4 regions of the Kitasatospora sp. NPDC001683 genome follow, and region 4 is predicted to be linked to each of the others. Evidence: riboswitches for the same ligand, from Rfam matches in the RefSeq annotation. Region 4 holds a riboswitch; each other region holds the start of a gene.
The links. A riboswitch is a leader RNA that binds a small molecule or an ion and turns the genes downstream of it on or off. The one in region 4 is predicted to bind cyclic di-AMP.

Region 1: another riboswitch for cyclic di-AMP. It lies ahead of ACWCYO_RS04305 (transglycosylase family protein); the one in region 4 lies ahead of ACWCYO_RS12190 (M23 family metallopeptidase).
Region 2: another riboswitch for cyclic di-AMP. It lies ahead of ACWCYO_RS14450 (M23 family metallopeptidase); the one in region 4 lies ahead of ACWCYO_RS12190 (M23 family metallopeptidase).
Region 3: another riboswitch for cyclic di-AMP. It lies ahead of ACWCYO_RS10165 (transglycosylase family protein); the one in region 4 lies ahead of ACWCYO_RS12190 (M23 family metallopeptidase).

Annotation. Positions count from the first base shown of each region.
Region 1 is NZ_JBSFGK010000005.1:148,901-156,641, reverse strand. Features, by position in the region: gene ACWCYO_RS04330 (TetR/AcrR family transcriptional regulator) at 1-182, shown strand, start outside; gene ACWCYO_RS04325 (helix-turn-helix domain-containing protein) at 331-1,197, opposite strand; gene ACWCYO_RS04320 (ATP-binding protein) at 1,616-2,185, shown strand; gene ACWCYO_RS04315 (DUF397 domain-containing protein) at 2,555-2,818, opposite strand; gene ACWCYO_RS04310 (hypothetical protein) at 3,374-4,324, shown strand; cyclic di-AMP (ydaO/yuaA leader) riboswitch at 4,777-4,949, shown strand; gene ACWCYO_RS04305 (transglycosylase family protein) at 4,957-6,219, shown strand; gene ACWCYO_RS04300 (hypothetical protein) at 6,469-6,669, shown strand; gene ACWCYO_RS04295 (LacI family DNA-binding transcriptional regulator) at 6,816-7,741, opposite strand, start outside.
Region 2 is NZ_JBSFGK010000022.1:24,540-32,280, forward strand. Features, by position in the region: gene ACWCYO_RS14435 (sensor domain-containing protein) at 1-180, opposite strand, end outside; gene ACWCYO_RS14440 (GNAT family N-acetyltransferase) at 293-880, opposite strand; gene ACWCYO_RS14445 (hypothetical protein) at 924-1,796, shown strand; gene ACWCYO_RS14450 (M23 family metallopeptidase) at 1,906-2,763, opposite strand; cyclic di-AMP (ydaO/yuaA leader) riboswitch at 2,776-2,934, opposite strand; gene ACWCYO_RS14455 (YiaA/YiaB family inner membrane protein) at 3,131-3,421, shown strand; gene ACWCYO_RS14460 (alpha/beta fold hydrolase) at 3,523-4,347, shown strand; gene ACWCYO_RS14465 (TetR/AcrR family transcriptional regulator) at 4,416-4,988, shown strand; gene ACWCYO_RS14470 (PP2C family protein-serine/threonine phosphatase) at 5,629-6,219, shown strand; gene ACWCYO_RS14475 (sensor histidine kinase) at 6,499-7,741, shown strand, end outside.
Region 3 is NZ_JBSFGK010000014.1:6,461-14,201, reverse strand. Features, by position in the region: gene mfd (transcription-repair coupling factor) at 1-1,148, shown strand, start outside; gene ACWCYO_RS10180 (MazG family protein) at 1,231-2,268, shown strand; gene ACWCYO_RS10175 (SDR family NAD(P)-dependent oxidoreductase) at 2,289-2,714, opposite strand; gene ACWCYO_RS10170 (cytochrome P450 family protein) at 3,006-4,322, shown strand; cyclic di-AMP (ydaO/yuaA leader) riboswitch at 4,533-4,700, shown strand; gene ACWCYO_RS10165 (transglycosylase family protein) at 4,706-5,470, shown strand; gene eno (phosphopyruvate hydratase) at 5,720-7,006, shown strand; gene ACWCYO_RS10155 (FtsB family cell division protein) at 7,230-7,718, shown strand; partial or broken gene ACWCYO_RS10150 (DUF501 domain-containing protein) at 7,690-7,741, shown strand, end outside.
Region 4 is NZ_JBSFGK010000017.1:74,008-81,748, reverse strand. Features, by position in the region: gene ACWCYO_RS12205 (HelD family protein) at 1-1,333, opposite strand, end outside; gene purB (adenylosuccinate lyase) at 1,443-2,882, shown strand; gene ACWCYO_RS12195 (MFS transporter) at 2,907-4,445, opposite strand; cyclic di-AMP (ydaO/yuaA leader) riboswitch at 4,764-4,938, shown strand; partial or broken gene ACWCYO_RS12190 (M23 family metallopeptidase) at 5,204-5,569, shown strand; gene ACWCYO_RS12185 (hypothetical protein) at 5,775-5,915, shown strand; partial or broken gene ACWCYO_RS12180 (hypothetical protein) at 5,977-6,639, opposite strand; gene ACWCYO_RS12175 (amino acid deaminase) at 6,903-7,741, shown strand, end outside.

The sequences.
Region 1 (7,741 bases), on a different contig from region 4:
AGCACGCGGTGCTGCGCAGCGCGCTGATGGGCGGCTGCATCGGGGTGCTGCTACCGGGCGCGGAGATCCCGCTGGCGCCGATCCGGGCCGACCTGTTCGGCCGCTACGACCTGGCCTGGGAGCTGGGCCGTCCGCCGCAGCCGCTGCCGCCGGAACGCGAACGGCCGCCGGCCCGCGGTTGACCGCGGGGCAGTCGGCCGACCGCCGGACGCTTCCACGAACAGCACTCACGAGCAGCGCGCGCGGGCGGCGCGCACGAACGCCTCCCGGGAACAGCTCCCGCGAACGGCGCGAGAACAGCGGATCTCCCAGGCCCCGCCCGGGAGTTGCTCAGCGCTCCTTCAGGATCGAGGCAAGCAGGTCTATCGTGCGCTCGGGCGTGAGGCTGTCCACGCAGAGCCGCTCCATGACCTGGACGTACGCGTCGACGTCGTCCCGCTTGTCCAGGTAGAGCGCGCTGGTGAGCTGCTCCAGGTAGACCACGTCCGCGAGGTCCTGCTCCGGGAACCGCAGGATCGTGAACGCCCCGGACTCGCCCGCGTGCGCGCCGAAGCGGAACGGCATGACCTGGATGACCACGTTGGCCTGCTCGGCGACGTCGATCAGGTACTGCACCTGACCACGCATCACCTTGGGCCCGCCGACCGGCCGGCGCAGCGCGGCCTCGTCGATGACCGCCCACAGGCGCGGATTGGCACCCTCGGTCAGCAGCTTCTGGCGGCGCAGCCGGAGGCTGACCCGCCGCTCGACCTCCTCTTCGCTGATGACCGGCCGGCTCTGGCCGAAAACCGCCCGTGCGTACTCCTCGGACTGCAGCAGTCCGGGGATGAACTGCACTTCGTAGGTGCGGATCAGCTGGGCGGCCTCCTCGAGGCCGACGTAGGTCTGGAACCAGCCCGGCAGCACGTCGTTGAAGCTGTGCCACCAGCCGGACTTGTTGGCCTCGCGGACCAGGCCGAGCAGGGCCTCCCGCTCCAGGCCGTCGTCGACGCCGTAGAGGCTGAGCAGGTCGGCGACGTCGCGCTCCTTGAAGCTGACCCGGCCGAGCTCCATGCGACTGATCTTGGACTCGGACGCGCGGATCGCGTAGCCCGCGTCCTCACGGGTGATCCCGCGCGCCTCGCGCAGGCGGCGCAGCTGCGAGCCGAGGAGGATCCGGCGGACCATCGAGCCGCCGCCCGGCTGAACTGTGGTCATGCGGTCGAAACCTCCACCTAGGGCAAACAGCGCACAGTCTGCCATCAGTTGAGCGCTCACGGTGCCGATACTGACGGATGTTCCTATCAGTTCTGCACTCCGCGCACCAGGATGCACGTGCATCCGGCGCTTGCATATGCCAATAGTGCGACTGCACGTGAATCGACTCTTGCATCTGCAGTGAGCGCACACCACCATGGTGCACGTGCACCTGCACATCCCTGGCAATCCCGCGGGCTCCGCGTCGACCCCACGCGCGACTCCGTGCACCGGCCCGGCGGCGTCCCCCGCGCCACCGGGCGTTCGAGTGCGCGCGCGCCTGGTCGAGGGGGCGGCCGAGCGGCCGAGCGAGTCGGAGGTGACCGGCATGACCCCGGCGGGTCCAGCCGTGTCCGCCCCCTTATGGGAGGAGCTCTTCATGAGCACCGGTACGGCTTTGGCGGTTGACCCCCATGTGGTCACCTGTACGCTCGCTCCTCGTTTTGAAGCCGTGAGAACCGCGCGCGACTTCGCCCGGACCGCTCTTCAGCGCTGGGGCCTGATGGAGTTGTTCGACGATGTCGCGCTGGTGGCCTCGGAACTCGTGACCAACGCGCTCCGGCATGCGATCGGCGCACGACCCGACCCGTCGGGCGGCGCCCTGGGCGAGTACGACTTTCCCACACAGCCGACCCCGGACGGACGGCTGCCGATCCGAATAAGCCTGGTGCACCGCGCGCCCCAGGTGGTCTGCGCGGTGAGCGATCCCAGTTGCATCGGCCCGGTGGCCCGGGAGGCGGACTTCGTCGCCGAATCCGGGCGCGGGCTGCACCTGGTGGAGTCGTTCAGCCGCTCCTGGGGCTGGCACCCGCTGGGCAGCGGCAAGGTGGTCTGGGCCGTGTTCGCGACGGAGCCGGCCGGCGGCGGGCTCGACGGCTGCAGGGCACTGGACGGTACCGCGCTGGACGGACGGCTCGACCTCGGTGGCCGGCACCGGCGCTCGGCCTAACGCCACACGGCGCACGGCCGCCCGAGGGGCGCCCCGGGAGGATCACACCCCGAGCCCTTCAGCCAAGCCACCGCGCCGGATCGCACCGGACCGCGAAACCGGCACGGACAACGGTCCGAGCACTGGTCCCGGCACCGGCCCGAGCACTTGGTCCCCGGCACCGGCTCGCCCGACCGGACGCTCCGGCCCGGAGGAAGCGGGCAGCCCGCGGGGCCGCCTGCGGCAGTACAGCAGGCCCCGCCGTACGGCCTCCACCGCGCAACCGCACGGAAGCAGGAAGGCCCGCCGCCGGGCGAGGACGGCCCGGCAAAGACAAAGGCCGTCGTGGTGTCAGCACCCACGACGGCCCCCCGATGGTGAAGCGGCCGGTCAGACGGCCAGGTGGTCGAACTCCCCGTCCTTGGCCCCCAGCAGCAGGGCGGCGATCTCGGCCCGGGTGTAGATGAGCGCCGGACCGTCCGGGAAGCGCGAGTTGCGCATCGCCACGTCGCCGCCCGGCAGGGCCGCGAACTCGACGCAGTTGCCCTGGGAGTTGCTGTGCCGGCTCTTCTGCCAGACCACCCCCTTGAGGTCCGCGGCGGCCATCCCGTTGTAGGTGTGGTTCGAGCCGTGCGTGTCCTGCGAGTCGTGCATAGAAGTCTCCCGAAGAGCTCCGGAGTTGTCGTCCAGCGCGGCGCCCCCGGCACCGCCAGAACGGACCGGCCCCGTACCGGCCCGGCACAACGCCTCACTTGACGCGATGATAGCCGCAGTGCACGTGCATCAGCACGGGACGTTGCAGGTGCATCGGGCCTTTTGTCGGCCGCCCCGAACTCTTCACGGACCCTTCTCCTGACGGTACGTAAACGGACATAGCCCACTGAATCGACGGGTCGTCCATAACCGGCCGTGAGCGGCCCCCCGCTGAATGTTGATCTTCGAATGCCGGGAGTCGCGCCGCCGTGACCCTCCGTCAGACCGCCGTCCGACTGTGAGACATCTCACGCGTCCCGGGTGCAACGCGCCGCCCCCCGGGACACGTCGAGGCAACTGCGCGGGCCCGCTCGGGCATTGGGCGAGGAATGTCCGGATTGTAGGCAATTCGCCCGGACCAGCGCGACAGCGACACGGCCTCCGCACCACGACCACCCGAAACCCGTACGGCAGCCGACTGCAGGCCTGACGGGCCGATGTCCTACGATCTCCGGCATGAGCACCGCAGCCATCCCGGGCGCGCCACTGCCCGTCCGCACTCCAGGCTCCCGTGCGCGGGGGCGCCACCGTCGCCCCGAGCGCCCCGAGATCCGCACCGGCTCGCCGGCCCTGGTGCTCGCCGTGCCCGCGACCGCGGGGCCCGAGTCCCGTTCGGTCGTCGAGGAGCTGCTCTCGATCGTCCGCAGCGAGCACGCCGGCGTCCAGGCCGCGGTCGGTTACCTCCCGGCCGACGGCGCCGAGGCCGGGGACTCCGAGGACCGCACCGTGGCGGAGCTGCTGGCGGCCGCCGCCGAGGCCGGACTGCCGACGCCCGTCGTGGTACCGCTGGTGCCCGGGCCGCACGGCTTCCTGACCGAGCTTCACGCCCTCGCCGCCGAGTACGGCGCGACCGTCACCGACGCGCTGGGCCCGCACCCGCTGCTCGCCGAGGCCGTCCACGTACGGCTGTCCGAGGCCGGGCTGGCCCGGGCCGACCGGGCCCGGCTGTTCGCCATCGCGACCGCCGCGGACGGCGTGGTGCTGACCACCGTCGGAGGTGAGGAGGCGGCTGCCGCGGCCGGAATCACCGGCGTGCTGCTGGCCGCCCGACTGGCCGTCCCGGTCGTGGCCGCGGCGCTCGACGTGCCCGGCTCGGTCGCCGACGCCGTCAACCACCTCAAGGAGACCGGCTCCCAGCGCCCGGCGCTGGCCCCGCTCGTCATCGGCCCGGAGGCGGACTCCGAGCTGCTCGCCACGGCCGCCGAGGAGACCGGCTGCCCGTCGGCGGCGCCGCTGGGCGCCTACCCGACCGTCGGCCAGCTGATCGCCTCCACCTACCTGGCCGCACTGCCGACGCCGACGGCGGAGGAGCTCGCCGAGGCCGAGGCGGAGGCCGCTGCCACCGGCGGGGCCGGGGAGGGCTCCCGACGTGCCCACGCGGCCGCTGAAGGGCCCGTGGAGGGCTAGCGAACCCACGGACCGCCTGTCACGACACCCGCACCACCGAAGGGGCCCGGAACGGCTGCGTTCCGGGCCCCTTCGGCTTGTTCGGATTGCCCCGCAGGAGAGTTAAGTGGCCAATGACCCGCAATGTCCGTTCTGGTGCCATTTGTCGATGAATGGTCGGCACGTCGTCGGGCGCTCGATTCGCCGGCACCCCCGACCGGAAGGCCGCGCCCCCACCGCGTTTCAACGCTCCGTCACATTTCTCCTGAGGCGGAACCAGCTCGCGGAATACATCGCGGAATTGCCGGAAAACGATCATTTACGATCATGAATTGCGAGCCATTCGCGCTTTCCGGTAAACCGTGATGCGCATCACAGATATTTGCAGTTCGAACTTAAGTCTGCTTAACGTGCTCCCCGTTCGTGACCACACGGACCCAGTTCATCCGCGACGCCGAGTCCTGCCGTCGGATGTCCTGGCAGCGCGAAAACGCACCACGGCAGGAGCGGGGGAACCACAGGTAAGTCGCCCCGGACCGCTTCCCGGAAACGGTCCTGGGCTAGGGGTGAAGCCGCGCCCAACAGCGCGGCCGGGCAACTCCAGCCCGAATCCGACAGCTCACCTCGCAGGCGTGGGAGAGGACCGCGTCTTCATGCTGCCTTCCAACGGCAACCGCCTGTCCAGCCGTACCCGTCGCGTGATCGCCGCCCTCGGCGTCGCGGGCGTCGGCCTCACGGTTCCCTGCCTCACCACCGGCACCGCCAACGCCGCCTCCGTCGCCACCTGGGACAAGGTCGCCCAGTGCGAGAGCAGCGGCAACTGGAGCATCAACACCGGCAACGGCTTCTACGGCGGCCTGCAGTTCACCTCCAGCACCTGGGCCGCCTTCGGTGGCACCGCGTACGCCCCGCAGGCCAACCTCGCCACCAAGGACCAGCAGATCGCCATCGCCGAGAAGGTCCTGGCCTCGCAGGGCCCCGGCGCCTGGCCGGTCTGCTCGGTCCAGGCCGGTCTTACCAAGGGCGGCGCCCCGGCCGCCGTCGACACCGCCTCGGCCGCCAAGCCCGCCCAGGGTCAGGCCCAGGCCGCGAAGCCCGCCGCGGCGTCCGCGCCCGCCCAGGACCAGGCGAAGGCCTCCGGCGACTCCGCCGCCGCCAAGTCCGCCAACAGCGACTGGGCGCAGAAGCGCCAGGCGCAGGCCCAGGCCGGCGACTACACCGTCGTCGCGGGCGACTGGCTGTCCTCCATCGCGGACAAGCACAACGTCCAGGGTGGCTGGCAGCACCTGTACGAGCTCAACCGCAGCACCCTCACCGAGGGTCCGGACATGATCTACCCGGGCCAGCGCCTGACCTTCGGTGACGCCGGCTCGGCCCAGGCCGACAAGTCCTCCACCGCCACCAAGTCCGGGTCGGACTTCGCCTGGTTCGACCGCTCGCAGAAGTCCGGCCAGGCCTCGAACGGCGGTGCCGTGGACGCCAAGCCGGTCGCCCAGACCAAGGCCCCGGCCGTGAAGCCGGCCGCCCAGGCGCAGACCCCGGCCCCGGCCGCCACCGGCAGCATGGCCGCCGCGGTCTCCTTCGCCAAGTCGAAGGTCGGCCAGGCGTACGTCTACGGCGGCACCGGCAACGGCGGTTGGGACTGCTCCGGCCTGACCCAGGCCGCGCTGCGCGCCGCGGGCATCAACATCCCGCGCGTCGCCGCCGACCAGGCCGCCGCCAGCACCCACGTCTCGCTGGACAGCCTGCAGCCGGGCGACCTGCTCTTCTGGTCGAACAACGGCAAGGACTCCGGCGTCTACCACGTCGCCATCTACATCGGCGGCGGCCAGTACGTCGAGGCCGCCAACCCGAGCGTGGGCGTCCGCCTCCAGACCATCGCCAACTGGGCCCCGGACTTCGCCGGCCGGGTCTGAGCAGCGCGCACACCGGACAGCTGACAGGTGACGGATCACAGCTGACAGCTGACGGATGACAGATTTCATCATCTGTCATCCGTCATCCGTCGGTTGTCGGCCGTCTCCCGACCGCCCCGGGGAGAGTCTGGTCGCTCCTCCCCGGGGCTTCGGCGTGCCCGCCCGGACGCACTCGCAGCGCCGTATTCCGCATGGTCAAACTCCGACGCAGGGGGCATGCTGCTGCTCTGCACCCGAGGAGGAGTCACCATGGCCCAGGTCACCATCACGCTCGACGCGAACCTCGCGATCGACGCGATGCTGCTCTCCGGTACCAAGAATCCACAGGACGCCGTCGAACTGGTCGTGCGCGACTACCTGGCCCGCGGCCGCCGGACCGAGACCCGGACCGGCGACGCGGGCGACGGCCACCGGGTCGCCACCGACCGCCCGAACGTCCAGGAAGGCTGACCGGGCGCACACGCCGACGGGCCCCGGAGAGGCAACCGCCCTCCGGGGCCCGTCAGTTGGCACAGATATCGAGCAGCCTCAGCTACCGAACAGCCACAGCGCCCGAACAGCCACAGCTACCGAACCGCCACAGCGCCCGAGCAACCTCAGCGCGCGCAGGCCCCCGTGGAGCCCCGCATCACCAGCTCCGGCTGGAACATGAACTCCCCGCGCTGGGCGGCGTTCCCGCCGACCTCCTCCAGCAGCGCGTCCACCGCGGCCGTCGCCATCGCCTCGACCGGCTGGCGGATCGTGGTCAACGGCGGCTCGGTGAAGGCGATCAGCGGCGAGTCGTCGAAGCCGACCACCGACACGTCCTGCGGCACCGACAGCCCGCGCTGGCGCACCGCCCGGATCGCCCCGAGCGCCATCATGTCGCTCCCGCAGACGATCGCCGTGCAGCCCTTGTCGAGCAGCGCACCGGCCGCCGCGTGCCCGCCCTCCACGCTGAACAGCGTGTGGTGGACGAGGCCTTCCGCCTCCTCCTGGCTGAGCCCGAGCACCTCGCGCATCGCCGCGGTGAAGCCCTCGATCTTGCGCAGCACCGGCACGTACCGCCGCTGCCCGACCGCCAGGCCGATCCGCTCGTGCCCGAGCTCGGCCAGGTGCTGGACGGCCATCCACATCGCGGCCCGGTCGTCCGGCGAGATGAACGGCGCGTCGATCTTCTCGCTGAACCCGTTGATCAGCACGAACGGCACCCCGCGCCCGGCCAGCCGGGCGTAGCGGTCGTGGTCGGCCGTGGAGTCGGCGTGCAGCCCGGAGACGAAGACGATGCCCGCCACGCCCCGGTCGACCAGCATCTCGACCAGTTCGTCCTCGGTGGACCCGCCCGGGGTCTGGGTGCACAGCACCGGCGTGAAGCCGTGCCGGCTGAGCACCTGCTCGATCACCTGCGCCAGCGCGGGGAAGATCGGGTTGCTCAACTCCGGCGTGATCAGCCCGATCAGCCCGGCGCTGCGCTGGCGCAGCCGGGTCGGCCGCTCGTAACCGAGCACGTCCAGCGCCGCCAGGACGGTCTGCCTGGTGGCGG
Region 2 (7,741 bases), on a different contig from region 4:
GACGATCGCCGCCGGCAGGCCGGTGAGCGCGTAGCCGACCTCGCGGTAGTAGTGCCCGGAGAACGGCGCCCGCCAGAAGCCCGGCGGCTGCTCGGTGCGGCGGGCCCGGGCCGGGCGCGTGCCGCCGGCGCCGTAACCGTCCGGGGCGTCCCACTCCTGCCCCAGCGTGCTGTTGCTCATCTCCCGGCCCCCGGCCCCTCGTCGTCGCGGTCTTCCGTACTCGTTGACGGTTCCAGTCTGGCCGGGCGGCGGCGTGCGAGACATCCGGGGACCCGGCGGATCCGGGGTGGGGTTAACCCCCCTGGGGTGCGGCGATCGGCCCGGTCCACTCGTCGGCGAGCAGCGAGTACTGGTACGAGTCGGACCAGACGCCGCCCTTGTACAGGTCGTGCCGGGCCCGCCCCTCCAGCTGGAAGCCGAGCTTGGTGAGCACCTTGGCCGAGGCGGTGTTGTCCACGTCGACCCGGGCGACCAGCCGGTGCAGGCCGAGCCGGTCGAAGGAGAGCTCGCAGAGCAGTCCGGCGATCTCGCCCGCGTAGCCGCGGCCCCACACCGGGCGGCTCAGCACGTAACCGAGGTACGCGGAACGGTACTTGCCGAGGGTGAGGCTGGCGTGCGCGATCGGCAGCGCGTCCTCCGGGTCCTCGGCGTCCTCGCGGCGGACGACGGCGAGCCGGTAGGTGTCCCGCTCCTCGGCCATCGCCTCCTCCAGGTAGAGCTCGATCTGGTCGGCGCAGGTCTCGCGGTCGCGCGGTTCGAAGGGGAGGTAGCGGGTCACCTCCGGATCGCCGTACAGCGCGTGCAGCGCGTCCAGCTCCTCCGGGGTGTGGTGGTACTCGCGGATGGCGAGCCTGGGGCCGGTGAGGCGTACGGGGACCATGGCTGCCGACCCTACCCCCCGTCCGGCGGCTACCGTTCGGAACATGAACGACGAAGACCTGCGACTCGCCCCGCGCACCAGGGCCGCCGAGCTGCTCGCCTGGGCGGCCGGGCAGGACCGCGCGCCGGTGGCCGAGCGGCCGCTGCGCACGGTGCTGGCGCTGCTGGAGCTGGGCGAGGGCAGGATGCACGACGGCTGGCCCGAACTGACCTCCAACGCGGTGGAACACCTGCTGTACGAACGGCTCCACCTCTACGTCCAACCCGCGCCGGAGGAGGACCCGCTCGCGTACGGCGACGCCGTACGGCTGCTGGTCGACCACCAGCGGGCGGCGAAGCGGCTCAACGCCAAGCGCCAGGAGCGGCTGCACGCCGAGGCCGAGTGGCAGGGCGAGGTCGCGGCGGGGCTGCTGCGCCGCGCCGACCTGGTGACCTGGCCCCGGCTGTACGCGGTGCTGCTGCACGCGCACGACGTGGACGTGACGGACCTCGCCGCCGTCCGGGACTGGCTGACCGGCTTCGCCGGTCTCGGCGAGGAGGAGCGGCTGGCCGGGTACGAGGCGCTGGTGCCGACCGGCTGGCTGGACGAGCCGGACGAGCAGGGCTGGGGGCCGGGCCGGGTGCTGTCGGTCGGCATGGCCACCGACGGCGCGCGGCGACTGCTGGAACAGGGCCTGATGCGGCGCAGCTACCGCAACCTGGCCGAGCTGACCGCGCTGGGGCGGCCGATGCCGGACGAACTGGCCGGGGGTTTCGAGGAGTTCGAGGCGGCGGCGGCCGAGGTGGCGCTCGACCTGCTCGGCGAGTGGACGGTGGCCGGGCTGCCGCGGCTGCTGGTGGAGGAGTTCCCGGAGCTCGCGCCGGAGCCGGGGGCGGAGGAGATCGACGCGTACCTGGCGCAGCTGCCGGCGGAGTGAGACGTGCCGGAGTGAGACATGCCGGTGTGAGACGTGGAGAAGCCCCGGGCGGTGCCCGGGGCTTTCCCGTTACGGGTTTTCGGGGCCGTTGTACGGGTTCTCGGGGCCGTTACGGGTTGAGGCCGTGCTGCTGGAGCCAGGTCTCCGGGTCGACCGGGGCACCGCCGCCGGGGCGGACCTCCAGGTGCAGGTGCGGGCCGGTGACGTTGCCGGTCGCGCCGACCTTGCCGATCTGCTGGCCGGAGGTGACCTGGCCGGAGCCCTGGATGATCGAGGACAGGTGGCAGTACCAGATCTCGGTGCCGTCGGGCAGGGTCTCGACGATCCGGTAGCCGTACGCGCCGGACCAGCCGGCCGAGGTGATGGTGCCCTGGCCGACCGCGTGGACCGGGGTGCCGGTGTCGGCGGCGAAGTCCAGGCCGGTGTGCAGATGGGCCCAGTAGCGGGCGCTCTGGCCGTAGTGGGCGGAGAGGCTGTAGTCCTTCACCGGCAGGGTGAGGGCGGCGGCCTTGGCCCGCTCGGCCTCCTCGGCGGCGTGCTTGGCCTCGGCCTCCTTGGCGGCGGCCTTGGCCGCCGCCTCCTGGGCGGCCTGCACCCGGGCGCTCTCCTCGGCGGCGGTGCGCTGGCTGTCGGCCTGCTGCTGGATGCGGGCGGCGAGCGCGAGGCCGGGGTCGGCGGCAAGGGCGACCGGGGTCTCGTCCGGAGCCTCGACGGCGGGTGCGGCGGCCGGGGTCGCGGAGGCGAAGCCGGTGGCGCCCAGGGTGGCGGCGACGGCGGTGACGCCGAGCAGCGGGGAGGCCCCACGGGCCTGACGCGGCATCCGGTGGCGGTTGGCCTCGGTCTCCGGGACGAACGGGTCGGCGGGCCCGGCGTCGCGGGGCTCGGAGCCGTTCGGGCCGGGGTGGTCGAGGAGCTGGGTACCGGCTGCGGGGCCGGCCGGGTGTGCCGGGGTGTGCGTCGACGCCACGGAGGCGCGCTCCTTTCCTTCCCTCGCGCCTACCGGGTTAGCTGACGGGTTCGGAGCAGGAAGGTCTCCTACGGCCGGGCCGGAGCCCCGCCGATTCACCCCAAGGAACGTGGTTCCCCGGCTCCCTGACCTGCCCGGAGGCCGGCCGGCGGGATTAGGCGACGGCGCACGGTGCCGTCTGGGTACGGCATTGACGACCGCGCTGCGTTATCAAACGTTAATCCTAGGAGGCCCTGATTCCAAGCCATCCATCCGCGACGGCGGGGGAGCAGGTGATCGGACGTCAACGAACGACCGCTCAGCCGCCTGGTTCATCTGAGTACTCCTACTCATGTGCGACCCGGCCGGCCCGCCGCATCCTGGCGCCATGAGCGCACCGATGCAGTCACGGACCACGGCCGCGTACTACGTCCAGGCCGTCCTCTCCTTCGCCCTCTCCGCCACGGCCCTCGCCGCCGGGATCGCCTACCTGCCGGTCGGGGGATGGACCCGGGCCTTCCTCGGGATCGGCCTCCTCTACACCGTCACCTCCTCGTTCACGCTGGCCAAGGTGGTCCGGGACCGGCAGGAGTCGTCGGACACCGTCGCCCGGGTCGACCAGGCCCGACTGGAGAAGCTGCTCAGCGAGCACGACCCGTTCAAGGTCGACGGGGTCTGAGCGGGGGGCTTCGGCGGCCCGGGCGAGCCCTTGACGGCTAAGGCTATTAGCCGTAGCTTTATGGCTATCGGCAGGAGCGAGCGAGCCCGTGGAGGCCCACCATGAACGGCACCATCACCCCGCGCACCCAGTACCTCGACGTCCCCGGCGGCCGGCTCGCGTACGACGACACCCGGCAGGGCGACGGCCTCCCCGTCGTCCTGCTCCCCGGGATGCTCGACTCCCGCCGCGCCTACCGGCACCTGCACCCGCTGCTCACCGCGGCCGGACGCCGGGTCATCACCATGGACCCGCGCGGCTTCGGCGAGTCCTCGATCGCCTGGGACGACTACAGCCCGTCCGCCGTCGCCATCGACGTCCTCGCCCTGCTCGACCACCTCGGCATCGAGCGGGCGGTCCTGGTCGGGCAGTCCTACACCGGGGCGACGGTCGTCAAGCTCGCCGGCGACGCACCCCGGCGGGTCGCCGGGATCGCGCTCATCGACGCCTTCGTCGAGCACCGGGCGAACGTCCTCATGAAGGGCGTCATGGTCGTCATGGGTGCCGCGATGGTCCAGTGGCCGGGCGTCTGGGGCTACTACCTGCGCAAGATGGCCTTCCCCGGCCCCCGGCCCGCCGACCTCGACGGCTACGTGGACGGGCTGGTCGCAGCCCTGCGCACCCCCGGCCGCAAGTCCGCCACCCGCGGCCAGGTCACCGGCGACTCCGCACCGATCGGCTGGAGCGCGGCCGTCCGCTGCCCCGCCCTCGTGCTGATGGGCAGCAAGGACCCCGACTTCCCCGAGCCGGAGGCCGTCGCCGACCTCCAGGCCGAGAAGCTCGGCGCACGGAAGGTGATGATCGAGGGGTCCGGGCACTACCCGATGGCCGACAACCCGCAGGCCGTCGCCGACGCCCTGCTGCCCTTCCTCGCCGAACTCGCCTGAACCCGCCTGAACCCGCCTGAACCCGCCCGCACGCTTCACGCTTCACGCTTCACGGAGAACCGGACGCCATGCCACGCGTAGGACTGACCCCCGACCAGGTCGTCGACCACGCCCTCGCCCTCATCGACGACCAGGGCGCCGAAGCCCTCGCCCTCGCCTCCGTCGCCGCCCGCGCGGGAGTCGCCGCCCCCTCGCTGTACAAGCACGTCAGCGGCGGCCTCGCCGAACTGCGCAGGCTCATCGCCGTCCGGGTCACCGGGGAGCTCGCCGACCGGCTCGCGGAGGCCGCGGTCGGCCGCAGCGGGGACGACGCGATCACCGCCGTCCTGTGCGCCTACCAGGCCTACGCCACCGAACACCCGCACCGCTACACCGCCCTCCCCCAGGCCCCCCAACCCGACGACGACCTCACCCGCGCGGCCACCCGCCTCGTCGGCGTCATCGTCGCCGTCCTCCGCGGGTACGGCCTCGACGGCCCCGAGGTGATCCACGCCGCCCGCACCGTCCGCTCCCTCGCCCACGGCTTCGCCGCCCTCACCATCGCCGGGGCCTTCCAACTCTCCGAAGACCTCGCCACCACCCACGCCCGCCTCATCACCACCCTCACCACGGGCCTCCGGACGTGGCCCAACGCGGAGTAGGCAGCCGGCCCCAGAGGCCAGCAGAATCGACCTCCCACCCAGCCGGCGAACAAGCACGCACGAGAAGTCGGCCCCATCGACTTCTCACGCACACACCGGGCCGCCCCGACGGAACCGACCTCCCACGCGGCCGACGCCCACCAGCGGCGCGCGCGAGAAGTCGGACCCGCCGACTTCTCGCACACACCGGGCCGCCCCCGGCGAACGCGCACAAGACATGAGCGGAACCGACCACCGTCGAGCCGCATGGACGGAGAGCCGGCCGGCGGACGACATGGGAGGTAGGCGCAGGCGTCGCCGTCTGGGCGGCGAACCCGCCGGCTGACGCCGCGGCGGACGACTGCTGTCGCCGACCCGGGTGCCGTCCCGCGCGGTGACCGTACGGGACGTCACCGCCGCCGTCACCGATGTCGCACCCGCCCGGCCTTCGGCGCCGCGAGCACCGTGCTGGACCTGGTGGACGAGGGCCGGCTGCTGCCGGTCTCGCACACCGGGTACGGCGGTTCGCGCCGCGCCGAGCTGAACCGGCCGGCGGGCCTGTCCGACGGGGTGATGCGGCACTCGCCGGCCCGCCCTGCCCCGCTGTTCAGCGAGCCGGACGGGAAACGGAGGAGTACGGACGCCCCGGCCGTCCTGGGCGGTGCTGCCCCGGCAGGTCGGCTCCTGCCTGATCACCTTCGCCGCCGAGCACGCCTTCAGCCGCGAGGACCGCACCCTCTACTCGGCCTTCGCCGACCTCCTCGCGCAGTCCCTGGAGCGGGCCCGGCTGTACGACACCCATCACCACCGGGCCGGCGAGCTGCAGCGCGCGATGCTGCCGCGCACCCCGCCCCGGCTGCCCGGGATCGCCTGCGCCGCCCGCTACCTGCCGAGCACCGGGGGCATGCGGATCGGCGGCGACCGGTACGACCTGCTGAAGCTCCCGGACGGCCGGATCGGGCTGGTGATCGGCGACGTGCAGGGTCACAACGCCGAGGCGACCGCGGTGATGTGCGAGCTGCGCAGCGGTCTGCGGGCGTACGCGACGGACGGTCACGACCCGGCCGCCACGCTGACCCGGACCAGCCGGCTGCCGGCCGAGCTGGACACCGAGCTGTTCGCGACCCGCCTGTACCTGACCCTGGACCCGGCCGACGGCGGCCTGACCGCGGCCCGGGCCGGGCACCTGGCGCCGGTGCGGATCGCCGCCGACGTCACGGCCGTCGAGCTGGAGCTGCCACCCGTTCCGTGACGGCCGGCGCACTGGTTCGGCTGCACCGAATGTCGTCCGTTCAACAACATGGTCCACACCAGCCCCACACATCCGGGACCCGCACCGGCCGTCACCCGTCCCGCCGGAGGGGCCGGAATGCCCTGGACGAACGATCGGAGGGCTCGTCGGAGCAGCGGGATCGCGTCCGAACGGCACCTGGATGAGGGCGTATTGACTCGATATTGACGAGATCCGGTCACATGGCGAGATCCGTTCACACCTTCGTAGGATCATCGCCCTAGAATTCGCCGCGTGACGATGACTCAGTGGTACGCAACGGCTACCGGCGTGCTCGCCGTCCTCGCCCTCGTGGCCGCCGCCCGGTACCGCGCCGTGTCCGTCACCCAGCGCGGCCGGGCCGACGCGTTGGAGGGCGAACTCGCCCGGCTCCAGGAGCAGCTGACCGCCGAACTCTCCCGCCGGGGCGCCGACCTGGCCGCCGTCCAGCAGGAGCAGGAGCTCACCGCCTCCACCCAGCGGGCCTTCCTCAGCGTGGCCCGCCGGATCCTCGTCATGGCCCACGACCAGCAGGCCCTGCTCGACGAGATGGAGCGCACCCACGACGACCCGGCGCTGCTGGAGGGCCTGCTCAAGGCCGACCACGCCGCCGCCCAACAGGCCCGGCTGGCCCAGACCCTGGCCGTGCTGTGCGGCGCCCGGGCCGGACGGCACTGGCCGGAGCCGGTCTCGCTGGAGGACGTGGTGCGCGGCGCCCAGTCGCGCATCCTGCCGTTCCAGCGGGTGGTCGTCCGCAGCCGGATCGAGACCGCGGTGGTCGGCGCCGCCGCCGAGGCCCTGATCCACGCCGTCGCCGAGCTGCTGGACAACGCCACCCGCTACTCCCCGCCCAGCACCCAGGTGTTCGTCACCCTGATGCCGGTGCACAACGGCGCCGTCATCGAGATCGACGACGGTGGCGTCGGCATGCCGGAGCAGGCCGTGGCCAAGGCCGCCGCCGCGCTCGCCGGGGGCAGCAGCCTGGAGGTCTCCCGGCTGGGCGAGGTGCCCCAGTTGGGGCTGGCCGCGGTCGGCCGGCTCGCCGAGAGTTACGGCTTCCGGGTCACCCTCAGCTCGGCGCCCTCGCCGTACGGCGGCGTGCGCGTCGTCGTGCTGCTGCCGAACGCCCTGCTCACCGAGCCGCTGCCGCCGACCGTCCCCGGACTCGGCGTCGGCCCCGGCGCCGGGCTCGGGCACGGGCTCGGACTCGGCGGGAACGACCGGCCGTTCGACCCGGAGCGGGTGTTCGACCCCGACCCGCGGCCGACCGCTGGCTCCGCCCACCCCGTCGCCGGTCATCCCGGCGCCGGTCGTCCGCTGGTGGAGCCCCCGCCCACCGGCACGCCCACAGGCCCGCCCCCCGCGACCGGCGGCACCCCGCCGCCGCTGCCCCGCCGGAGCCACCGGCGCGACCGCGCCAAAGGCCCCCAGCACGCGGCTCCCCCGCCGCCCGAACCCCCGTACCGCTCCGCCCGGGACGCGCAGGCGTTCATGGCGATGTTCC
Region 3 (7,741 bases), on a different contig from region 4:
CCACCCCGCCGGAGGAGCGGCACCCGGTGCTGACCTTCGTCGGCCCGTACGACGAGAAGCAGATCTCGGCCGCGATCCGGCGTGAACTCCTGCGCGAGGGCCAGGTGTTCTACATCCACAACCGGGTGGAGTCGATCGACAAGGCGGCCGCCCGGCTGAAGGACCTGGTGCCCGAGGCGCGGATCGCCACCGCGCACGGGCAGATGGGGGAGACCCAGCTGGAGAAGGTCGTCGTGGACTTCTGGGAGAAGGAGTTCGACGTCCTGGTGTCGACCACGATCGTGGAGTCCGGCATCGACATCTCCAACGCCAACACCCTGATCGTCGAGCGCGGCGACACCTTCGGCCTCTCCCAGCTGCACCAGCTGCGCGGCCGGGTCGGCCGCGGCCGCGAGCGCGGCTACGCGTACATGCTGTACCCGCCGGAGAAGCCGCTCACCGAGACCGCGCACGAGCGCCTGGCCACCATCGCCCAGCACACCGAGATGGGCGCCGGCATGTACGTCGCGATGAAGGACCTGGAGATCCGCGGCGCCGGCAACCTGCTCGGCGGCGAGCAGTCCGGGCACATCGCGGGGGTCGGCTTCGACCTCTACATGCGGATGGTCGGCGAGGCGGTGGCCGAGTTCCGCGAGTCGCTGGCCAACGGCGGCGCGGAGCCGGAGGAGGAGCCGCTGGAAGTGAAGATCGAGCTGCCGGTCGACGCCCACGTGCCGCACGACTACGCGCCCGGCGAGCGGCTGCGGCTGCAGGCCTACCGCTCGATCGCGGCGGTCAACTCGGAGGCGGACATCCAGCAGGTCCGGGACGAACTCGTGGACCGCTACGGGAAGCTGCCCGAGCCGGTGGAGAACCTGCTGCTGGTCGCCGCACTGCGGCTGTACGCCCGGCGGTGCGGGATCTCGGACATCACCCTGCAGGGCGCGAACGTCCGCTTCGGCCCGGTGGAGCTGCGCGAGTCCCAGCAGCTGCGGCTGAACCGGCTCTACCCGCGTAGCCAGGTCAAGGCGGCGGCCCGGCAGTTGCTGGTGCCGCGGCCGAGCACCGGGCGGATCGGCGGCAAGCCGCTGGTCGGGCGGGAGCTGCTGGGCTGGTGCACCGAGTTCCTGTCGGCGATGTTCGACGACCTGGCGGGGGCGAAGAAGTAGCGCCTGCCGGTCGGCGGTTCACGGCGGTCCCGGGCCCGGTCCGGGGCCGCCGTCGTCGGTCCGGGGCGGGTAGGTTCGAGGGGTGACGACGAATGCTGTGCCGACGAACGCTCCGGGCGCGAAGTTGATCCTGCTGACCACCACCCACCGGGTGGCCCCCGGGTTGCTGGCGTGGCCGGCCTGGGAGGCGTTGCGCTCCGCGGGGCGGGTGCTGGTGGCCGACGAGGGGCATCCGCAGGTGGCGGCGGTGCGGCAGGCCGGGGTGGCGGTCGAGGTGGTGCCGGCCGGGTCGGCGCCGGCCCTGGCGCGGCTGCTGACCGGGCAGCCGGCCGACGCCGGACCGACGGTGTGGCTGGGCGGCCCGGACGGGGATCCGGGGCTGACGGACGCGCTGGCCCGCCTCGCGGTGGAGCACGCCGGCGAGGTGCCGGAGATCGAGGTGCTGCCGGGCTCGTACGACCTGCCGGGGGCGCGGTTGCTGGACCTCGCCTCGGTGATGGACCGGCTGCGCTCGCCCGGCGGCTGCCCGTGGGATGCCGAGCAGACCCACGAGAGCCTGGTGAAGTACCTGGTCGAGGAGGCCTACGAGCTGGTCGAGGCGATCGAGGAGGGGGACCGGGACACCCTGCGCGAGGAGCTGGGGGACGTGCTGCTGCAGGTGTTCTTCCACTCCCGGATCGCCGAGGAGCACCCCACCGAGCCGTTCACCATCGACGACGTGGCCGGGGACATCGTGGAGAAGCTGGTGTACCGGCACCCGCACGTGTTCGGGGACGTCGAGGCCGAGGGCGCCGCCGAGGTGGAGGCGAACTGGGAGCAGCTGAAGGCGGCCGAGAAGGCGGACCGGGAGTCCGTCCTGGACGGCGTGCCGGCCGGGCTGCCCGCGCTGGCGTACGCGGCGAAGCTGGTGTCCCGGGTGCGCCGGGCGGGCTTCACCGGGGTGCCGGACGAGCCGTACGAGCTGCCCGCCGAGCTGACCGCGGAGTCGGCGGGCCGGCTGCTGCTCGCGGTGGCGCAGCGGGCGCACGACGCCGGGGTGGACGTGGACGCGGCGCTGCGCTCGGCCGCGCGCGGCTACCGGGACGCGGTGCGCGCGGCCGAGGGGCTCGAGCCGGAGTAGCGGCGCGGGCCGGTGACGGCTCAGGCCGCCGTGGCGGTGCTCCCGGCGGGGCGCCGCTGCGGCGGGACGAGTTCGCCGATCGCCTCACCGATCAGCGCGACCAGTTCGGCGAGGCGCTCCAGGTCGAGGTGGTCGGGCAGGTCGGCGAGGGAGACGATCCGCTCGCCCTTCGGGCCGGCCACGCAGAACAGGTCGATCGGTCCGAGGTGCTTCTCGGCGGTGTCGACCAGGGCGGCGACGTCGCTGGGCCGGCGGATGTCGCCGGAGACGCCCACCACGGGGCAGCCCGGCCGGTCGAGTTCGGCGGCGAGGTCCTCGGCGATCCCGACGTGCTGGTCGGCGATCAGCATCCCGGCGGCGCCGGCCGCGGTGAACCGGCGCGCGAGGTCGGCTCCCGACCCGCCGTCGAGTACCGCGATGACGACGACTGCCCCGCTGACCCTCATTGGTCCGCTCCTCCCTGTGGGCGACACCGCACCGGCGCCCACGCACACTGCGGAGGATCGTAGGCACGTCCTGACCCTCCGCAACAGGGATTACCCCGCAGGTGACCAGACTCACGCCCGCCACCCGGCCAAGAGCTGTCCAAGGACCGTCCACGGACCGTCCACCGGGCGTCCACGCAGTGTTGGCGCGCCGCCCGCGCACCGCTCGTGCGCCGCTCACGAACGGTTCGCGAACCGGCGGCGTCCGGGCGGTCGTCCGGGCGCCGCCGGTCCAGCGGTTACGGTCGACCCATGCCTGCTCAGCCCGACGGCGCCCAGCCCGCCGCCCAGCCCGCCCCGCCGCTCTTCACCTGGGAGTTCGCGGCCGACCCGTACCCCGCCTACGCCTGGCTGCGCGAGCACGCCCCGGTGCACCGCACCAAGCTGCCGAGCGGGGTGGAGGCCTGGCTGGTGACCAGGTACGCGGACGCCCGGCAGGCGCTCGCGGACAGCCGGCTGTCGAAGAACCCGGCGCACCACAGCGAACAGGCGCACCGCACCGGCCGGGTGGGCATCCCGGGGGAGCGGCAGGCGGACCTGATGACCCACCTGCTGAACATCGACCCGCCGGACCACACCCGGCTGCGCCGCCTGGTGTCGAAGGCGTTCACCCCGCGCCGGGTGGCCGAGTTCGAGCCGCGGGTACAGCAGCTGACCGACCGGCTGATCGACGGCTTCGCTCAGCGCGGCTCGGCGGACCTGATCCACGAGTTCGCCTTCCCGCTCCCCATCTACGCGATCTGCGACATGCTGGGCGTGCCGGCCGAGGACCAGGACGACTTCCGCGACTGGGCCGGAATGATGCTGCGACACACGAAGCCGGGTCACGGCGGCAGCCAACGCGGCGGCGTGGGGCGGGCGGTGAAGCGGATGCGGGCGTACCTGCTGGAGCTGATCCACCGCAAGCGGGCCGACCTCGGCGACGACCTGATCTCCGGTCTGATCCGGGCCAGCGACCACGGCGAGCACCTGACCGAGAACGAGGCCGCCGCGATGGCCTTCATCCTGCTCTTCGCCGGCTTCGAGACGACGGTCAACCTGATCGGCAACGGGACGTACGCGCTGCTGCGCAACCCGGGGCAGCGGGCGCTGCTGCAGGAGTCGGTGGCCCGCGGCGAGACGGCGCTGCTGGAGACCGGGATCGAGGAACTCCTGCGCTACGACGGGCCGGTGGAGCTGGCGACCTGGCGGTTCGCGACCGCGCCGCTGACCATCGGCGGGGTGGACATCCCGGTCGGCGACCCGGTGCTGGTGGTGCTGGCGGCGGCGGACCGCGACCCGGCCCGGTTCGCCGACGAGAACACCCTCGACCTGGCCCGGAGCGACAACCCCCACCTGGGTTTCGGACACGGCATCCACTACTGCATCGGTGCCCCGCTGGCCCGGCTCGAGGGGCGGTCCGCGCTGGCCACGCTGCTGTCCCGGCTGCCCGATCTGCGACTGGCCGAAACCCCGGAGAATCTGCGCTGGCGCGGCGGTCTGATCATGCGTGGATTGCGCGAACTTCCGGTCGAATTCAGTCCGGAGATCCGCTCTCCGCACGCCCTTCCTGAGCCGCCGACACACTGACGTGGCGTCGCGATTGCGCGGTTGGCAGCAGTATGAAGGGCCATCAAACCGGACAAAGCTCCGCCGTTGGTAGGCGATCGATCACGGGCCGTAATTTTTGTGTGATGTCGGCGATATGAGCTTGTGATTGGTCTGAGGATCTGTCTAGTCTCCCTGGAGTTCGCAGCTGCGGACCTCGTGCGCGGAACGCCGAATCCTGCCCGCCGCGCCACGGGAAACCGACCAGACCCTGGGCAGGGGCGGGGGAACCAGGTTTGTTGCCGTTCCTCCACGGCTTGGGGTGAAGCCGCCCGAGCGGAATCGATTCCGCCGACGGCGGCCGGGCCACCTCCCGGTCCGAACCCGACAGCTCACCTCGCAGGCGTGCGGAGAGGGACCTCTTCATGCTGTTCGTTGGAACTGGCCGTCATCGTCGTCGCACCCAGGCCGAGAAGGCCATCGCCGTCGCCGGTGTGGCCGGCGTCGGACTCGCGCTGCCGCTCCTCACCGCCACCGGCGCCTCCGCCGCCCCGGCCTCCGCCTGGGACTCCGTCGCCCAGTGCGAGAGCGGCGGCGACTGGGGCATCAACACCGGCAACGGCTTCTACGGCGGCCTGCAGTTCACCTCCAGCACCTGGAAGGCGTACGGCGGCACCGCCTACGCCGCGCAGGCCAACCAGGCCAGCAAGGGGCAGCAGATCGCCGTCGCCGAGAAGGTGCTCGCCTCGCAGGGCCCGGGCGCCTGGCCGGTCTGCTCGCTGAAGGCCGGCCTGAGCAAGGGCGGCGCCCCGGCGGCCGTGGACACCTCCTCGGACACCAAGGCCCAGAAGCAGCAGGCGGCGCCCAAGGAGCAGGCTCCCAAGGCCGCCGCGAAGCCGGTCCAGCAGTACAAGCCGAAGCACGCCGCCCCGAAGCAGGCCGAGCAGCCCGCCGAACAGCCGACGGCCAAGCAGTACGCCCCGAAGCACGCCGCCCCGCGCGCCGCCCAGCCGGCCCCGTCCGCCGCGACCGGCCACGACTACACCGTCCGCGCCGGTGACACCCTGTCGGGCATCGCCGCCGCCCAGGGCGTGCAGGGCGGCTGGCAGGCGCTGTACGACGGCAACCGCGGCACGGTCGGCGGCGACCCGAACCTGATCGTGCCCGGCCAGGTCCTGCACCTCGGCTGACATCTGACGCCCGACGAGGGGGCCGACCGACCGGTCGGCCCCCTTCGTCCGCATTCGCCCGCCCCGGGGGGACAAGCTGGGACAAGCAGGTGAACTACCGGTGGGTAGCGGGGCCACACGCTGAGACGGAACCGAGGTGGACGTGGTCCCGGGAGCCCGGGCGGTTAGGCTCTGGTCGTAACGACTCCGCAATCCTCCGGCCGACAGCACCACCGTCAGCCGGACCCTGCTTCCGCAAGGAGATGCCTCGTGCCGTCCATCGATGTCGTCGTAGCCCGTGAGATCCTCGACTCCCGCGGCAACCCCACGGTCGAGGTCGAGGTCGGCCTCGACGACGGCAGCACGGGTCGTGCCGCTGTTCCGTCGGGTGCCTCGACCGGCGCCTTCGAGGCGCTGGAGCTGCGCGACGGTGACAAGAACCGCTACTTCGGCAAGGGCGTGGAGAAGGCCGTCCTGGCCGTCATCGAGCAGATCGGCCCGGAGCTGGTCGGCTACGACGCCACCGAGCAGCGCCTGATCGACCAGGCCATGCTCGACCTGGACGCCACCCCGGACAAGTCCTCGCTCGGCGCCAACGCCATCCTGGGCGTCTCGCTGGCCGTCGCGCACGCCGCCTCGGAGGCCAGCGACCTGCCGCTGTTCCGCTACCTGGGCGGCCCGAACGCGCACGTCCTGCCGGTCCCGATGATGAACATCCTCAACGGCGGCTCGCACGCGGACTCCAACGTCGACATCCAGGAGTTCATGATCGCCCCGATCGGCGCGGAGTCCTTCTCCGAGGCCGTCCGCTGGGGCGTCGAGGTCTACCACACCCTCAAGGGCGTGCTGAAGGAGCGCGGCCTGTCCACCGGCCTCGGCGACGAGGGCGGCTTCGCGCCGAACCTGGACAGCAACCGCGAGGCCCTGGACCTGATCACCGAGGCCATCCAGAAGGCCGGCTACGTGCCCGGCCGCGACGTCGCGCTGGCCCTGGACGTCGCCGCCTCCGAGTTCTACAAGGACGGCGCCTACCAGTTCGAGGGCAAGGCCCTCTCGTCCGCCGAGCTCATCGAGTACTACTCCGAGCTGGTCGAGGCCTACCCGCTGGTCTCCATCGAGGACCCGCTGGACGAGTCGGACTGGGACGGCTGGAAGGCCATGACCGTCAAGCTGGGCGACAAGGTCCAGCTGGTCGGCGACGACCTGTTCGTCACCAACCCGGCCCGCCTGGCCAAGGGCATCGAGACCGGCACCGCCAACGCCCTGCTGGTGAAGGTGAACCAGATCGGCTCGCTGACCGAGACCCTGGACGCCGTCGAGCTGGCCCAGCGCAACGGCTACCGCTGCATGATGTCGCACCGCTCCGGCGAGACCGAGGACGTCACCATCGCCGACCTGGCCGTCGCCACCAACTGCGGCCAGATCAAGACCGGTGCCCCGGCCCGCTCCGAGCGCGTCGCCAAGTACAACCAGCTGCTGCGCATCGAGGAGATCCTCGACGACGCCGCCGAGTACGCCGGCCGCGGCGCGTTCCCGCGCTTCCGCTCTGCGGAGTAATGAGCTCAGTCGCTCTGCGGACCAGTAAGCACAGTCGCTCTGCGGAGCAATGAGCACAGCAAGTACGAGGGCTGAGAACACGCAGGCCGAAAACCAGGGGGCCGAGGGCCCCCGGTAGCGCAAGCCTGACCGGTGCCCCGCCGCACACCCCGTAGGGTGGACGGCGGGGCACCGTCGCGACCAGGAGGGGATACGGGAGATGGCTGGCTGGAGGATCCCGGGCTTGGCGGCCCGGCCTCGGTTCACGAGCCGGGCGACCGTCCTCGTCCTGGTGCTCTGCTCGCTGGTGGCGATCCTGGCCTACCCGACGCGGCAGTTCATCTCCCAGCGCGCCGAGATCTCCGCCCAGCGGGCGAAGGCCGACCACGCGCGCCAGCAGGTCGATCAGCTGCGCCGGGACAAGGCCCGCTGGCAGGATCCGGAGTACGTCAAGGCGCAGGCCCGCGCCCGGCTGCACTACGCGGTGCCGGGGGAGACCCCGTACATCGCGGTGGACCCGTCCGGCGCGGTCGCCCAGCCGTCCGCCTCCGCCACCACGGCCACCCCCTCCGCCGACGCGGCGGCGGGCCCGGCGAAGGCCGCCAAGCCCTGGTACGCCAGCATCTGGGACTCGGTGGACGCCGCCGACACCGACACCGCCGCGCTGGCCCCCGCGACCCCCCGTCCGCTCCCACCGTCCCCCGTTGGAGACCCCACCCCCCATGACCACTGAGAACCACCCCGCCGTCTCCGACG
Region 4 (7,741 bases):
CGGCGGCCTCGTCCAGCAGCGGGACGTCCTCGACCGTCCAGGGCGATCCGGGCGGGCGGAGCAGGGCGGCCGCGTGCTCGGGGGCGATCTCGGTGAGCAACTCCCGGTCGGTGAGCAGCCGTTCGACGAGTTGCTGCGGGGTGAGCGCGGGCCAGAGCGGGTCGAGCGCGGCGCGGACGTCCTTCCGGGCCCACAGCTCGCGGGGTGCGTAGTGCGCCTCCTCCTCGTCGTACGGGCGGCCGAGGGAGAGCGCCTGGGCGATGGCCAGGGCGTCCAGCAGGGTGCGCAGGTAGTGGGTGCGGGCCCGGTTGTGCGGCGCCCGTAGGCCGCGGGCGGCGTCCCGGGCCTGGGCGCAGGCACGGGCGGAGAGGCGCAGCCCCTCGCCCAGGTCGATGCCCTCGGTGGGCGCCGACTGGTGGGCGGCGACGGCCAGTTGGAGCACCTCTGCCATCCACGGGCCGCCCTTGGCGACGGCCGTGGCGGGGGTGTCGCGGTGGGTCGCGGTGACGTCGGGGAAGAGCTCGCCGACCGTGCGCAGCACCACTTCGGTCTCGCCGAGGGCGGGCAGCACCTCCTCGATGTAGCGCAGGAAGCCCGCGGTGGGGCCGATGACCAGCACGCCGCGGCGCTCCAGCGCGGCGCGGTGGGTGAACAGCAGGTAGGCGGCGCGGTGCAGGGCGGCGAGGGTCTTGCCCGTCCCGGGCCCGCCCTGGACGACCAGGGCGCCGGGCAACGGGGAGCGGATCACCCGGTCCTGCTCGACCTGGATGGTGGCGACGGCGGTGCCCATCCGGCCGGTGCGCTCGCGGGCGAGCGCGGCGAGCAGGGCGGCCTCGCCGACCAGGGCGCGGCGGTCGGACTCGTCCAGCCCGGCGAGGTCGAGCGCCTCGTCGTCCAGGCCGGTGACGGTGCGGCCCTCGGTGTGCAGGTGGCGGCGGCGCACCACGGCGCCCGGGGCGGCGGGGGTCGCGGTGTAGAACGGGCGGGCGGCGGGGGCGCGCCAGTCGAGCAGCAGCGGTTCGTACGCCTCGTCGGTCAGGCCGGTGCGGCCGATGTAGTGGACGGTGCCGTCGCGTTCGTCGAGGCGGCCGAAGCAGAGGCCGCGTTCCACCGCGTCGAGCCGGGCGGCGTGGCGCTCGGCCTCGCGGGCGCGGACCTCGCGCTCCAGCCGGGCCTGGTGCGTGCCGCCCGCCGCCGCGCCGACGTGGGCGCCGTCGCTGGTGCGGCGGGCCCGCTCCCGGGCGGCGTCCAGGTGGGTGTAGAGCCGGTCGAGGTGGGCCTGTTCGGTGCGCAGCGCTTCGGCGAGTGGGGCTTCCGCTGGTGTTCCGTTCATCGGTGTGGTATCCTTGCGGTGAGAAGTTTGCGGGGCGCATTCCGATGGGCGTTGAACCGGCCCAGCGTACCCCATCCGCCGACGTTCGGCGTGACCTCGGCTGTTAGGCTTGCGAAGCGTGAGCGCGAAGCCCCAGATCCCCAATGTCCTGGCCTCCCGGTACGCCTCGGCGACCCTGGCCCAGCTGTGGTCCCCCGAGCACAAGGTGGTCCTCGAGCGCCACCTGTGGCTCGCCGTCCTGAAGGCCCAGCAGGACCTCGGTGTCGAGGTGCCGGCCGACGCCGTCGCCGACTACGAGCGGGTGATCGACCAGGTCGACCTCGGCTCGATCGCCGCCCGTGAGCGGATCACCCGCCACGACGTGAAGGCCCGGATCGAGGAGTTCAGCGAGCTCGCCGGCCACGAGCAGATCCACAAGGGCATGACCTCCCGGGATCTGACCGAGAACGTCGAGCAGCTGCAGATCCGCCAGTCCCTGGAGCACGTCCGGGACCGCACGGTCGCCGTCCTGGTGCGCCTGGCCGGCCTGGCCGCCCAGCACTCCGAGCTGGTCATGGCCGGCCGCTCGCACAACGTGGCCGCGCAGGCCACCACCCTGGGCAAGCGCTTCGCGTCGATCACGGACGAGCTGCTGGTCGCCTTCCGCCGCCTGGAGGAGCTGATCGCCCGCTACCCGCTGCGCGGGATCAAGGGCCCGGTCGGCACCGCCCAGGACATGCTGGACCTGCTGGGTGGGGACACCGACAAGCTGGCCGAGCTGGAGCGCCGGGTCGCCGCGCACCTCGGCTTCGACAACGTGCTGACCAGCGTCGGCCAGGTCTACCCCCGCTCGCTGGACTTCGAGGTGCTCACCGCCCTCGTACAGCTGGCCGCCGCGCCGTCCAGCCTGGCCAAGACCATCCGCCTGATGGCCGGCCACGAGCTGGTCACGGAGGGCTTCAAGGAGGGCCAGGTCGGCTCCTCCGCGATGCCGCACAAGATGAACACCCGCTCCTGCGAGCGCGTCAACGGACTGGCCGTCATCCTGCGCGGCTACGCCTCGATGACCGGCGAGCTGGCCGGCGACCAGTGGAACGAGGGCGACGTCTCCTGCTCGGTGGTGCGCCGGGTCGCGCTGCCGGACGCCTTCTTCGCCTTCGACGGCCTGCTGGAGACCTTCCTGACCGTCCTGGACGAGTTCGGCGCCTTCCCGGCCGTGATCGAGGCCGAGCTGGACCGTTACCTGCCGTTCCTGGCCACCACCAAGGTGCTGATGGGTGCGGTGCGCGCGGGGGTCGGCCGGGAGACCGGCCACGAGGTGATCAAGGAGCACGCCGTCGCCTCCGCGCTGGCGATGCGCGCGGGCGGCCGGGAGAACGAGCTGCTGGACCGCCTCGCCGCCGACGAGCGGATCCCGCTGGACCGGGCCGCGCTGGACGCGCTGCTGGCCGACAAGCTGTCCTTCACCGGGGCGGCCGGGGCCCAGGTCGCCGAGATCGTCCGCCAGGTGGAGGACGTCGCGGCGGCCTACCCGGAGGCGGCCAAGTACGCGCCGGGCGCCATCCTCTAAACAGGAGCAGTCTCTGACGCGGCCTCAGATTTCCGACGAGGGCCCTGCCGCCGTTCCGGTGGCGGGGCCCTCGGGCGTCCGGGAGTGGCCGGGGTCGAGCGGCGGGGTGGTGGTGGCGCAGGACCAGTCGCAGTTCGGCTCGGCCACCGGTTGTTCCTCGGGGGCGAGCACGTTGCCCCGGACGGTGACGAAGGCGATCAGTCCGCCACCGGCCAGCAGGCCCGCGCAGATCAGCATCGCGGTGTGGAAGGCGGAGTCCACCGAGGACGGCACCCGGTAGGCGTTGCCGCTCAGTCCGGCCATCGCCGGGAGGGCGGCGACCGCGAGCAGGCCGGCCGCCCGGGCGGCGGCGTTGTTGACGCCGCTGGCGATGCCCGCGTGCCGCACCTCGACGGCGGCCAGCACGGTGGCGGTCAGCGGCGCGACCAGCAGCGTCATCCCGCAGCCCATCACCGCGACCGCGGGCAGCACGTCCACCCAGTAGGAGGAGCCGGGGCCGGTGCGCAGCATCAGCAGCACCCCGGCGGCGCACAGCAGCGGTCCGACGGTGAGCGGGATGCGCGGGCCGATCCGCTTGCCGAGGCGCCCGGCGCGCGCGGACAGGGTCAGCATCAACAGCGTGATCGGCACCAGGGCGAAGCCGGAGACCAGCGGCGAGAAGCCGGAGACGATCTGCAGCTGCACCACCAGCAGGAAGAACACCCCGCTGAACGCCGCGTACACGCACAGGGTGACCAGGTTCACGGCGGTGAACAGCCGGGAGGAGAACAGCCCGAGCGGCAGCATCGGATCGGGCGCCCGCCGTTCGACGGCCACGAAGGCGGCGGCGAGCAGCAGGCCGAGCGCGCCGCTGACCCAGACACCGGGGGACAGGCCCTCCCCGGCGGCGGTGAGCGCGTAGGTGATCGCGCCGAGGGCGAGCGCGGCGAGCAGGGCGCCGGGCACGTCGAAGCGGCCGGTGGCGGACTCGTCCCGGCTCTCCGGGACGTACCGGGAGGTGACCGCGATCACGGCGGCGGCCAGCGGCAGGTTCAGCAGGAAGATCCAGCGCCAGCCGGGCCCGTCCACCAGCCAGCCGCCGAGGAAGGGGCCGACGGCCGCCGACACCCCGCCCAGGCCGGACCACAGGCCCACCGCCGCCGAGCGGTCGTCCGGGTGGAAGACGGCCTGGAGCATGGCGAGCGAGCCCGGGGTGAGCAGCGCGCCGCCGATGCCCTGGACGGCGCGGGCGGCGATCAGCACGTGGATGGTCGGGGCGGCGGCGCAGGCCGCCGAGGCGGCGGCGAACCAGACCACGCCGATCAGGAAGACCCGGCGCCGCCCGTAGCGGTCGCCGAGCGCCCCGCCGAGCAGGATCAGGCCCGCGAGGGTGAGCAGATAGGCGTTCAGGGTCCATTGCAGGGAGGCGAGGGAGGCGCCGAGGTCGGTGCCGATCCGGGGCAGGGCGACGTTCACCACGGTGCCGTCGAGCATCGCCATGCTGGAGCCGAGCACCGTCGCGAGCAGTACCCAGCGTCCCTGCGCGGTGCCCAGGCGCAGGGAGCCGGCTTCAGAGGTGGCCACGAGCCCGATCCTGCGCCCGTTGCGGCATACGTGACAAGGGTCACCGGACGGTGTGTCGACCGGTGGCGGGGAGTGCACGGACGGTCGCGCAGTGGGGTCGGGATCGGCGCAGGGTCGTGGATCAGTGGCACCGGGTGAATGGATTGTGCACGTACGGTGTAGCGGATCATTCGGACGGTCACCGGGTTCCGGGGATCGGCCGCCGGTTCGAGAGATCGACATTGCTTCACCCGAACGGATGAGTTTTAGTTCAGCGACCGCCCGGCCAGTCCGGACGGACCCGCCGGGTGGAACGCCGAGTCCTGCCGCTGCCCGGTGGTTCGAACTGAGCTCTGTACGGCAGGAGCGGGGGACCCACAGGTAAGTCGCCGGACCGGAGTTCGCGCTTTCAGCGCGGACGTCCAGGACCGGCTCGGGGTGAAGCCGCGCATGCGGCCGGGCAACTCCAGCCCGAACCCGACAGCTCACCTCGCAGGCGTCGGAGAGGAAATCCCATGCCTGCACAGGCTCGCCGTTTCGTCCTGCCCCGTGTCGCCGTGCCCCGTGCCGCCCGCATCGGCCTCGCCACCGCCGTGGCCGGTGCCTCCTTCGTCCTGCCGCTGGTGACCGCGATGAGCGGGCAGGCCACGGCCGCTCCGGCCGTCCAGGTCGTCGCCGCCGCGCCGGTCGCCCAGGTCGTCGCCGCCGCTCCCGCGGCCGCTCCGGCCGCCGTCACCGCCGGCTTCGTCGCCCCGCTGGCCAAGCCGGTGCTGGGCGAGGCCTACGGCGTGGCCGGCACGATGTGGGCCTCCGGCCACCACACCGGCCAGGACTTCGTCTGCTCCACCGGCACCCCGGTGCGCGCGGTCGCCAACGGCGTCGTGGTGCAGGCCGGCAACGGCGGCGCCTACGGCAACCAGGTCGAGATCAAGCTCGCCGACGGCAAGTACGCGCAGTACGCGCACCTGTCCGTGATCCGCGTGAAGGTCGGTCAGGCCGTCACCGTCGGCCAGCAGCTCGGCCTCTCCGGCGCCACCGGCAACGTGACCGGCCCGCACCTGCACTTCGAGATCCGCACCGGTCCGAACTACGGCTCGGACATCAACCCGGTCACCTACCTGCGGGCGCACGGCGTCGCGCTCTGACCCCACCGGGTTCCAGGGACCACCGCTGCCGCGGGGCGAATCGATCCTCCGGGATGGTCATGTCGGGTGACCGCTCGACCGGGTGATCGCCGCGGCGGTGGACATGGGCGCGGGACACGCCCACGGCCGGCCCGGCTGCACGGGACACCTCCCTCGTGCAGCCGGGCCGGCCACTGCCGTCTTCCGGCGCCTTCCCCTGGCGACCGTGGTGCTCACGGTGTCCTCGCTCGGGTACGTGGCGATGAACCGGCACGTCACGGCGGCCGGGGCGTTCTACGGGTACGTCTCACACGGGCTGGGCCGGGTGGTCGGGATGGCGCCGGTGGGCCGTGCTGGGCGGCGGTGAGCAGCTCGTGCATCCGGTGGCCGAAGTCCTCGGTGTCGCAGGCGGGTTCGGGGAAGACCAGGCGGACGTCGCGGTGGCTGTGCGGGTGGTCCAGACGCAACACCACGCCGTGGCGGTTCAGGGCGAGCGGGCGGACGTCCGGGTGGTGGGTGAGCAGGGCCGGGTCGAGCAGGCCGGTGAGCAGGCCGAGGGCGTCGGCGTGGCCGTCGGCCAGGTGGGGTGAGCAGCGCGGCCTCGTGGCGGGCCAGCGGGTCGGGGGTGGCGCGGGCGAGGTCGGCGGGGGCGGTGACCACCAAGGCGGCGTCCTTGACCACCACGGTGGCGGGGGAGGGGAAACGGCGGCGCAGCGCGGCGGGCTCGTCGGTGCCGAGCAGCAGCAGATCGGCGGCGTCCAGCAGCGACGGCAGCACGGCCGGGTCGCGTTCCTGCCAGAGCGCGGGGCGCCAGTTGAGGTCGAAGCTGACCAGCCGACCCGGGCGGCGGTCGGCCAGCAGGGCACGCAGCAGGGCCAGGCAGCCGTCGGAGAGCGCGGCGGTGATGCCGGACAGGTGCAGCAGGCGGGCGCCGGCCAGCAGCGCGGCGGCGGCCGGATCGGTGAGCAGGGCGGGGGAGAGCGCGGCGGCCGCGGAGCCGCGCCGGTGGTAGTGCAGCCGGCTGCGGCCGGGACCCAGGTCGTCTCCACGGCCTCCAGCGGGCCCGGGCGGTCGGGCAGCAGGACGGCCATCGACTCGCCCACGCACACGGCCGTCGGGGGAGGGCCGGGGCGATCGCGCTCCCGGGTGTCCTGTCGCGGCGTCTGCCGGCCTCCTCGTCCGCGTTCCGTGGGGTGCGGCCGTTCCGTGGGTGCGGCCGTTCGCTGGCGTGCGGTCCGACTCGGTTCGACCGTCCATGGGGTCCGTTGACCGTGATCCGGCGCCGAAGCTAGAACCGTGCTGCCAGCATGTGCAACCCTCGTTGCGCATGTTGCAACACGGATGGAGGAAGACGGTGGAGCAGACCTTCGCGGGCGACAGTGCCTTCTCGGGCGGAAGGGTCTTCGCGAGCAGCGCGGCCGGGCCGGGGATCGCCGAGGGGGCGGTGGCGGCCCTGGCCGACGAGACCCTCGACTGGCGGTTCAAGGCCGCCCCGCCGGAGAGCTGGGGGCGCACCGTCCGGGAGTGGCTCGCCACCGGGCCCACCCTCTCCTCGCTCGGCACCCCGCTGCTCACCCTCGACGGCGCCGCGCTCGACCACAACGTCCGCACCATGGCCGACTGGTGCGCCAAGGCGGGCGTCGCCCTCGCCCCGCACGGCAAGACCACCATGGCGCCCGCGCTCTGGCAGGCCCAACTCGCCGCCGGCAGCCACGGCATCACCCTCGCCAACCTGCCGCAGGTGCGCGTCGCCCGGGCCTTCGGCGTCCAGCGGATCCTGCTCGCCAACACCCTGCTGGACCCGGCCGGACTCGCCTGGCTCGCCGCCGAGTTGACCGCCGACCCTTACTTCGCCTTCCTCTGCTGGACCGACTCCACCGAGGGCGTACGGCTGATGGACGAGGCGCTGCGCGCCGCCGGGGCCGAACGGCCGGTCGAGGTGCTGGTCGAACTCGGCGGCCCGGGCGGGCGGACCGGCGCGCGGGGCGTGGACGCGGCCGTCGAGGTCGCCGCCGCCGTGCTGCGCGCGCCGACCCTGCGGCTGGCCGGCGTCGGCGGGTACGAGGGCGCCCTCGCGCACGACGCCACGGCGGAGGGGCTGGCCACCGTGCGCGGCTACCTCAAGGCGCTCGGGGAGCTGCACGGCCGGCTCGCCGACGCCTATCCGGACGGTGTGCCACCGGTGGTGTCGGC